DNA from 2 places in the Rhizobium sp. BT03 genome. Region 1 is predicted to be linked to the other one. Evidence: riboswitches for the same ligand, from Rfam matches in the RefSeq annotation. Region 1 holds a riboswitch; the other holds the start of a gene.
What was found. Region 1 has a riboswitch for thiamine pyrophosphate ahead of QMO80_RS14690 (HMP/thiamine-binding protein). Riboswitches for the same ligand answer to the same signal wherever they lie in the genome.

Region 1 (4,408 bases):
CGGCCGGCAAGGCTTGCCGCGATGGCGGCGAAGATCGTCTGGCGACGGGTGAGAAGCAGCATGGTGACCTCCTCGGGTCTCTAGAGCATGATGTTGAAAAGTGTGAGCGATTTTCTCATGGCATCATGCTCTAACTCTTTAAATTGGAACGGGATTCAGATTTTAGGCCGACAGGCCTGAAATCATCCTGTTCCAGCGGATGAAGCAGGGTTTGCAGGATTTCGGTTTCGATCGCCTGGGCCGCCGGCGAGCCGAGATCGGCAATGCTTCTCGGACGGGGCAGGGGAACGTGGAATTCGCGGATGATACGCGCCGGTCGGGCCGAAAGCACGTAGATGCGGTCGGAGAGGAACACCGCCTCGCGGACATCATGGGTGATCAGCAGCGCCGTCCAGCGGTGTTCGGTCCACATGCCCTGCAGCCATTCCTGGATCTGCGTGCGCGTCAGCGCGTCGAGCGCGCCGAACGGCTCGTCGAGCAGCAGCATGTCCTGGGTCTGGACGACGGTGCGCAGCAGGGCGGCGCGCTGACGCATGCCGCCGGACAGTTCGGAGGGATAATGGTGTTCGAAACCGGCAAGACCGAAGCGCTCGAACAGCGGCGCCACCGCGGCGCGGGCCGCCCGGCGGCTCATGCCCCGCACCTCGAGGCCAAGGGCGGCATTGTCGATGATCCGGCGCCAAGGCATCAGCGCATCGCGCTGCGGCATGAAGGCGAAGGAGTGCGGCGCCTCTTCCAGCGGCGTGCCTTTGAAAAGCACGGTGCCGGAATTGGGCCGAAGCGCCTGCGTCAGCAAGCGGAGCACCGTCGATTTTCCGGAGCCGGACGGGCCGACGATCGAGACGAACTCGCCGTTTGCGACGCTGAGCGAGATATCGCCCAGCACCTTCATGCCGTCGAAGGATTTGGCGATATTGCGCAGTTCAACCATTCTATCGCTCATCGGCGCCGCTCCCCGGATGGCTGCCAGGGCATGAGGAGGCGCTGGATCACGAGCGTCAGGCCGAAGAGGCAGAGGGTGAGCACGGCGCTGACGACGACGGCGGCGAGCACGAGATCGGGACGGAAATTGTTCTTGGCGTTGAGGATGTAGATGCCGAGGCCGCGGGCGGCGCCGGCATATTCGGCAAAGATCGCCCCGACGACGGCATAGGTGATCGAAATTCTGAGGCCGGCGAAGAAATAAGGCAGCGCGGAGGGAAGCCGTGCCAGGCGGAAGATGCGCCAGCGGCTCGCCTTCATCGAGTTCAAGAGTTCGGCGATGTCGCGGTCGGTCGATTCATAGCCCTGCAGCAGGGCGACGAGCAGCGGGAAGAAGGTGACGAGCGCCACCAGCAGGATCTTCGGCAACAGGCCGAAACCGAACCAGAGGACGACAAGCGGCGCGATCGCCACCAGCGGCAGGGTCTGGCTGGCGATGAAGATCGGCAGCAAGGCCCGGCGCATGAAGGGCATGAAATCCATGAGGATCGAAGCGGCGAAGGCGAAGGCAAGCGACAGCGCGAAACCGCCGAGCGTCGCGCCGAGCGTCGGCCAGGTGTTCGATATCAGCGCCTCGCGGTTCAGCCAGCCTTGGATGAGAATGCGCGAAGGCGCCGGCAGGATGGAAGGTTTGATGCCGGAGAGATCGACATAGACTTCCCATGCCGCCAGAAAGGCGCAGCCCGCGAGCAAGGCGGGTATTGCCCGGTACAGGGCAGTGCCGAGCGCGGCAAGGCGCGAATCCTGAGGTCGTGGCAGTGTCATCAGCGTCTGATTTCAGTCTCGATGCGCAGCCGGTCGTGATCGGGATCGAGCGCCTCGACGGCATCGAGAATGATGCCGGCGACATTGCCGGATATCGGATAGAATGACACTTGTGCGCGTGAGAACATCTGAACCTCGCTCCGCTGGCATTACCCAGATCAGCTTTGAAGGGTCCAGAGGCTTGCGCCTCACATCTCAGCCCCGGCGATACGGAGCTCCCCTGTATTTCGGCGGAAACTATCACCCGGGTTTTTTTCCCGCAACCGCAAAATTGCGACCCCGTCCGTCCTGTCGGAGTGGATCTGATGTCAGGGAAACACCCGAGCGGAAGTCCCGCTCGGGTGTTCCTCGGTGGGCCCGTACCTGCCGGGAACGGGACCGCAGCTTGCTGCCTCAGGCGGCGGTATCGGCATGCGTAAGGGCGCGCGCCCGATCGGCTTTACGATTGCAGGAACAGGGGTTATAAAACCTCAACTAATATTGAGGTCAAGAGGCGATGGATCGGATTTCGGCAGCGCAGCCCGGCAGGCTGCTGACGGTCGGCGAGGTGGCGGAGCGCAGCGGCCTTGCCGTTTCGGCGCTGCATTTCTACGAGACCAAGGGTTTGATCTCGAGCATCCGCTCCCGCGGCAACCAGCGGCGCTACGGGCGCGACGTGCTTCGCCGCCTCGGCATCATCAAGGTGGCGCAGCGTGTCGGTATTCCGCTTGCGGAAATTCAGGCGGCGTTCCAGTCGCTGCCGCAGGGGCGCACGCCGACGGCCGCCGATTGGCAGACGCTGTCGGCACGATGGAAGGACGATCTCGACCAGCGAATCGGCCAGCTCAGCCTGCTGCGTGACCGCCTGGCCGGCTGCATCGGCTGCGGCTGCCTGTCGATCGAAAGCTGTCCGCTGCGCAATCCCTGCGACCGGCTCGGCAGGCAAGGGCCGGGTGCGCGGCTGCTGGAGACCGAAAACGAGCCCGTTGTTTAGTCCTGGCTTTCCCCGGAAAGATCGATGCCTGCCTTTCTTTCGGCCGCGGTGCTCATATGTTAAGGGCAAGTGAAGCAACCGAGGAGGACGGCTTCGTGTTTCATCCCAGACTGTTCGAAAATCGCAATGTCGTCGTCACCGGCGCCGGTCGCGGCATCGGCCTCGAAGTCGCTCGGCAGTTTCTGGATTGCGGCGCGAAGGTCATCGTTCACACCGGGCGCAAGCCGGGGCGGGACCTGCCGGATTTCCTGCTGACAGCCGAATCGGAAAGACGGGCGCTGCTGCTGCATGCCGATTTCTCCGCCGCTGGCGGGGCGGCGCAATTTGCCGAAGATGTTCTCGCTTTCTTCGACAAGGTGCATGTGCTCGTCAACAATGCCGGCACCATGCTCGGCCGTTTTCCGGCCGCGACGCTGACCGACGCGGAATACGAGGCGGTCGTCCGGCTCAACCAGACATCGGTGGTGGCGCTGACGCGGGCATTGCTGCCGGCATTGAAGGCGGCCGAGGGTGCTGCCGTCGTCAACACCGTTTCGATCTCGGCGCTGACCGGCGGCAGCCCCGGCTCCTCGATCTATTCGGCCTCGAAAGCCTTCGTCGCGACCTATTCCAAGGCGCTTGCCCGCGAGCTTGCCCCGGATGGCATCCGCGTCAACTGCGTCTCGCCGGGAACGATCGAGACGGATTTCCACGAGCGCTATTCCTCCAGGGAAAAGCTGGAGCAGACCCGGAAATCCATCCCGCTGCAGCGGCTCGGCACGGCGGAGGATTGCGCTCCCGCCTATCTGTTCCTGGCCGCTCCTTTACTCTCGGGATACATTACCGGCCAGGTGATCGAGATCAATGGCGGACAGCTTATCTGCTGATTTACTTGGACCTTTTTTGGCATTTCATCACTATTGACCAATTCGCTTGTGCGAATATGCTATTGTGCTGATCTACCACACCGCCTCCCTTCCGAGATATCGAATGCCGTTGCCTAAACCGGAGCCGGGAATGACCGGCCAGGACTTGCACATACTCGCTGGAAAAGCCCATGAAGCGAGCGATTTGCTGAAAGCTTTGGCGCATCACACCCGACTTCTGATCCTCTGCATCTTGGCGAAACAGGAGCGGACGGTCGGTGAAATCGAAAATATTCTCGGCATACAGCAGGCGATGGTGTCGCAGCAGCTTGCGCGTTTGCGGCTCGAAGGCCTGGTCAATACGCGCCGCCAGGGCAGGCTGGTTTATTACAGCATCGGCAATGTCAGCGTGCTTGCCTTCCTCGAATCGCTGTTCGATCTTTTTCCCATTGCGGAAAACTGTTAGCGCCGCCTTGCGGAGCACTACTGCTAAGTCGAAGATGAGGCCGGACGCGAAATGTCGCGGGAGACCGGATGATCGACAAGCTGGAATTCTTCATCGCCCTTGCCAATGAAAAGCATTTCGGCCGTGCCGCCGAGGAGTGCGGGATTTCGCAGCCGACGCTTTCGGCCGCCATCCGCCAGCTCGAGGATCAGCTCGGCGTCATGCTGGTGCAGCGCGGCTCGCGGTTTCAGGGGCTGACGCCGGAAGGGCAGCGCGTGCTCGAATGGGCCCGGCGCATCGTCGGCGACGCCCGCACCATGCGCGAGGAGATGCGCGCCGCCCGCCGCGGCCTTTCCGGCCATATCCGCCTCGCCGCCATCCCGACGGCGCTTGCCATGC
Region 2 (4,408 bases), on a different replicon from region 1:
GCGATCCTCGCGATGAACCAGTTCGCCGTTGACGGCGGTCGCCAGCCAGTCGCCTTCGTAATCGAGTGCGGCCAGAAGCTGCGAAAGCGTCGTGGCGGCGATTGTCTGGGCTTCGCCATTGATGATCAGTTGCATTGGGAGTTCCTTTGCTTCGGCTATTTGGAAAAAACGAGATCGGCGGCCTCGGCCGCCATGGTCGGCGCCAGCAGAAAACCGTGGCGATAAAGGCCGTTGAAAACGACGACCTTCCCCTCCCGCACGACGCGCGGAAGATTGTCGGGTAGGGCAGGGCGGATGCCGGCGCCGGTTTCGACGACGGCGGCGTCGGCAAAGGCCGGGTGCAGCGCATAGGCCGTGTTCAGCAATTCCATCAGCGAGCGCGCGGTGATCGGGCCGTCGGAATCGGTCTCGATCATCGTTGCGCCGATCATGAAAAACCCGTTGCCGCGCGGGACGATATAGACGGGAAAGCGTGGATGGAGCAGGCGGACGGGCCGGGCGAGGGTGATCTCTTCAGTCTGGAGATAGAGCATTTCGCCCCGCACGCCGCGCAGATCATGCTCTTGCCCGATGCGGGCAGCGCCGGTGCAGTCGACGATGTCGGAGAAATCGTCATCGCCCGGAGCTGCGTCGGTAAAGGTAACGCCGTTTGCCGTCAGTTGCTCCTTCAGCGCGTGCAATGCCTGGCGAGGGTCCAGATGCGCTTCGCCTGGGAAGAACAGGCCGTGCCTGAAACGGGTGGCGAGCGCGGGCTCAAGGGCGGCAATATCGCTCTCCTCAACCCATTGATAACCGGTCGTGCGGCCGGCAAACCGCTTCAACTCGCCATGGTCGCGCGTCGAGGCGACGACGAGCGTGCCGTTGCGGACGGTGCTGCCGGGCAGGATAGCTTCCCAGCGATCGGCGGCATCGAAGCCGCGTGTGAGCACGGCCTCATCGGCGCTTTCCCGCTCGCACCAGGGCGCCAGCATGCCGCCGGCGAGCCAGGACGCCGCATGGGCGAAATTCGGGTGCGGGTCGAAGACCGTGACATCGGCACCACGGGCATGCAGCTCGCGGGCGACGGTGAGGCCGGCGACGCCGGCCCCTTTGACAAGCACGCGCATGTCAGTCCGCCCCGTGTGCGGGGGCGTCGATCGGCATATAGAGATCGCCGCCCTCCCGGTATTTTGCCGCCATCGCGTCCAGCCCTTCCTTCTGCGCTTCGGCGCGGATGTCATGCGATATGCGCATGGAGCAGAATTTCGGGCCGCACATCGAACAGAAATGCGCCACCTTGTGGGCTTCCTTCGGAAGCGTCTCGTCGTGGAAGGAGCGGGCGGTGTCGGGATCGAGCGACAGGTTGAACTGGTCTTCCCAACGAAATTCGAAACGCGCCCGCGACAAGGCGTCGTCGCGCAGGCGGGCGGCCGGATGGCCCTTGGCGAGGTCGGCCGCATGGGCGGCGATCTTGTAGGTGATGACGCCGGTCTTGACGTCGCTGCGGTCAGGCAGGCCGAGATGCTCTTTCGGGGTGACGTAGCAGAGCATGGCCGTGCCGAACCAGCCGATCATCGCCGCGCCGATGCCGGAGGTGATATGGTCGTAGCCGGGGGCGATATCGGTCGTCAGCGGCCCCAGCGTATAGAAGGGCGCCTCGCCGCAGACGGCGAGCTGCTTGTCCATGTTTTCCTTGATCTTGTGCATCGGCACATGGCCAGGCCCCTCGATCATCACCTGGCAATCCCTCGCCCAGGCGATTTTCGTCAGCTCGCCGAGCGTTTCGAGTTCGGCAAATTGCGCCGCATCATTGGCATCGGCGATCGAGCCGGGGCGAAGGCCGTCGCCGAGCGAGAAGGAGACGTCATAGGTCCGGCAGATATCGCAGATCTCCTCGAAATGCTCGTAGAGGAAGCTCTCGCGGTGATGATGCAGGCACCACTTGGCCATGATCGAACCGCCGCGCGAGACGATGCCGGTGACGCGATTGACGGTGAGCGGGATGTAATGCAGCCGCACGCCGGCATGGATGGTGAAATAGTCGACGCCCTGTTCGGCCTGCTCGATCAGCGTATCGCGATAGATTTCCCAGGTGAGATCCTCGGCGATGCCGCCGACCTTTTCCAGCGCCTGATAAAGCGGCACCGTGCCGATCGGCAGCGGCGAATTGCGGATGATCCATTCGCGGATATTGTGGATGTTGCGGCCGGTCGAAAGATCCATGACCGTATCGGCGCCCCAGCGGGCAGCCCAGACCATCTTCTCGACTTCTTCGGCCATCGATGAGGTGACGGCGGAGTTGCCGATATTGGCGTTGATCTTGACCAGAAAATTCCGGCCGATGATCATCGGTTCGCTTTCGGGATGGTTGATGTTGGCGGGGATGATCGCCCGGCCGGCGGCGACTTCCCGGCGGACGAATTCCGGCGTCACGTGATCGGGAATATCGGCGCCGAAGCTTTCGCCGTCGCGTACCAAGGCCTCCGCCTTGGCTTTGCGGCCGAGATTCTCGCGAATGGCGATGAACTCCATCTCCGGCGTGATGATGCCGGCGCGTGCATAAGCGATCTGGGTGACGGCTTTGCCGTTTTTGGCGCGCAGCGGCTGGCGTCGCCCGGGGAATTCCGGCGTTAGCCGGTCGCCGCTGACGAAGCCGTTATCCTCGGGGCGGACATGGCGGCCGTCATAGGCTTCGACATCGCCGCGGGCCAGCAGCCAGTCGCGTCGCAATGGGGGCAGGCCCTGCTCGATGCGGATCTCCGCACCTTCGATCGTATAGGGGCCGGAGGAATCATAGACGACGACAGGCGGCTCGCCGGCGGTCGGATGGACGCTGATTTCGCGCATCGGCACGCGGATATCACTGTGGATATCTCCCGGAATATGGATCTTCCGCGAGGCCGGCAGCGCGCCGGTGGTGACGGTCGGGGTGAGGTTTTTTGCGGCAATGGTCATGGTTTGAGGCTCCAAATTGCGAGTTGGAGACCCAGTCAGTCAGCCGGAATGATGGAAAGACGCCGACATGGATTCCACGCGGGAATCCGAAGCCTTCGAGCGCTTGCACCGTCCCTACGCCAGTATGAACTGGATCAGGTTCAACGGGTCACTGCGCCACAACAGGCTAAGCCTGATTGTCCAGCAGTATCTCAGCCCCTTGCCGGGACCCCCCTGGTGAATGCCGATAGTCGTAAAGCGCCGTCCCGGATCATGTCAAGCTTAAGAGCTTTGTCGTTCCGCTTTTGTCGTCCCGTCTCGGAGCCTGTTGCGTTACTGGCCGAACTGCGGCACATGTCAGTTCACTCAACGTCAGGTGGATTATGTCGTTTCGGATTGAACGTCTTATGCGAGAACATCTCAGTGGCGCCGCCGGTGTGCTGGTCAGTGCCTATTCGGGACCTCCGTGGAACGAGAATTGGTCGCTTGAAGCGGCGATTGAAAATGTAAACAACGTGCTCGAAACCCCCAAATCCATTGCTCTTGCGGCCATCGACGGAGGCAAGGTGCTGGGGATCGCGCTGGGCATACGGCAGCGGCGCCATGCCGGTCCGGTCATTTATCTGGATGAGCTTTCGGTGCTGCCTGAAGCGCAGGGTCGGGGAATAGGGACCGCGCTATTGTCGGCCGTTTCCGAAACAGCAAAGGCCGAGGGATGCAACAGCGTCTGGTTGGTCTCACAGCGGGAAGGTGCGCTGTCGCAATTTTATCAGCGCTGCGGATTCGCCGTCGGCAACAACCTTGGTCTCTACTCCAAATCGAGTGCGTAGCGGTTGGCCCCGTGACCGCGATTCTACTTTGAACCTATCTCCTTGTGGGATGAAAGAGCGCATGTCTGATCGGATTTGCCTGTCCGGTATATCGGAGGAAAGCTGGCGAGCGGTCATCGAAATGCTGGGGGCTGCCGGCTGGTCTGTGCGAAAGGGTGGCGGCCTTGATTTCTCCTGGGCTATCCTTGAGCGCGGCGGGATACGGATCGACATGGAATATGATGCATGGCAGGAGGGCGAAATGGCCTTTGCCAAAACCGACGGGTCGACAATAATGATCGATCTTCCAGCACAATTGATATTGGAGCTGAAATTGAACTGACCCGCCACCAAACGTTCGGCGGCCTTTGAAGATGCCCGCTCAATCCGGTCGCAATGTCTTGCCGGATTCCGCATCGAAAAGATGAAGCTTCCCCGGTCGAGCGGCGATCGTCGCGACCTGCCCCGGCTCAAAGTCGTGACGGTCGGACAGCACCGCGACAAGCTCGCCGGACCCGTAGCGCAGGAAGACCATCGTCTCATGGCCGGTGGGTTCGGTCACACTGACCGTCGTGTCGAGGCCGCTTTGGCTGAGCGACAGGTGTTCAGGCCGCACGCCGAGAAGCACGGCCTGCCCGTCGGACGCCTGCGGGATAAAACCGAGCGCAATCTCGTCGCCGGTCTCC

Region 2: it holds a riboswitch for thiamine pyrophosphate, as region 1 does, so the genes downstream of both, thiC (phosphomethylpyrimidine synthase ThiC) here and QMO80_RS14690 (HMP/thiamine-binding protein) in region 1, are expected to answer to the same signal.

What each region holds. Positions count from the first base shown of each region.
Region 1 is NZ_CP125640.1:2,996,886-3,001,293, forward strand. Features, by position in the region: gene QMO80_RS14675 (ABC transporter substrate-binding protein) at 1-62, opposite strand, end outside; gene QMO80_RS14680 (ABC transporter ATP-binding protein) at 131-943, opposite strand; gene QMO80_RS14685 (ABC transporter permease) at 940-1,746, opposite strand; partial or broken gene QMO80_RS14690 (HMP/thiamine-binding protein) at 1,758-1,874, opposite strand; TPP riboswitch at 1,865-1,978, opposite strand; gene soxR (redox-sensitive transcriptional activator SoxR) at 2,243-2,719, shown strand; gene QMO80_RS14700 (SDR family NAD(P)-dependent oxidoreductase) at 2,815-3,585, shown strand; gene QMO80_RS14705 (helix-turn-helix transcriptional regulator) at 3,689-4,030, shown strand; gene QMO80_RS14710 (LysR family transcriptional regulator) at 4,099-4,408, shown strand, end outside.
Region 2 is NZ_CP125645.1:264,088-268,495, forward strand. Features, by position in the region: gene thiS (sulfur carrier protein ThiS) at 1-135, opposite strand, end outside; gene thiO (glycine oxidase ThiO) at 156-1,106, opposite strand; gene thiC (phosphomethylpyrimidine synthase ThiC) at 1,108-2,934, opposite strand; TPP riboswitch at 3,028-3,159, opposite strand; gene QMO80_RS32270 (GNAT family N-acetyltransferase) at 3,297-3,743, shown strand; gene QMO80_RS32275 (hypothetical protein) at 3,793-4,065, shown strand; gene QMO80_RS32280 (ABC transporter ATP-binding protein) at 4,105-4,408, opposite strand, start outside.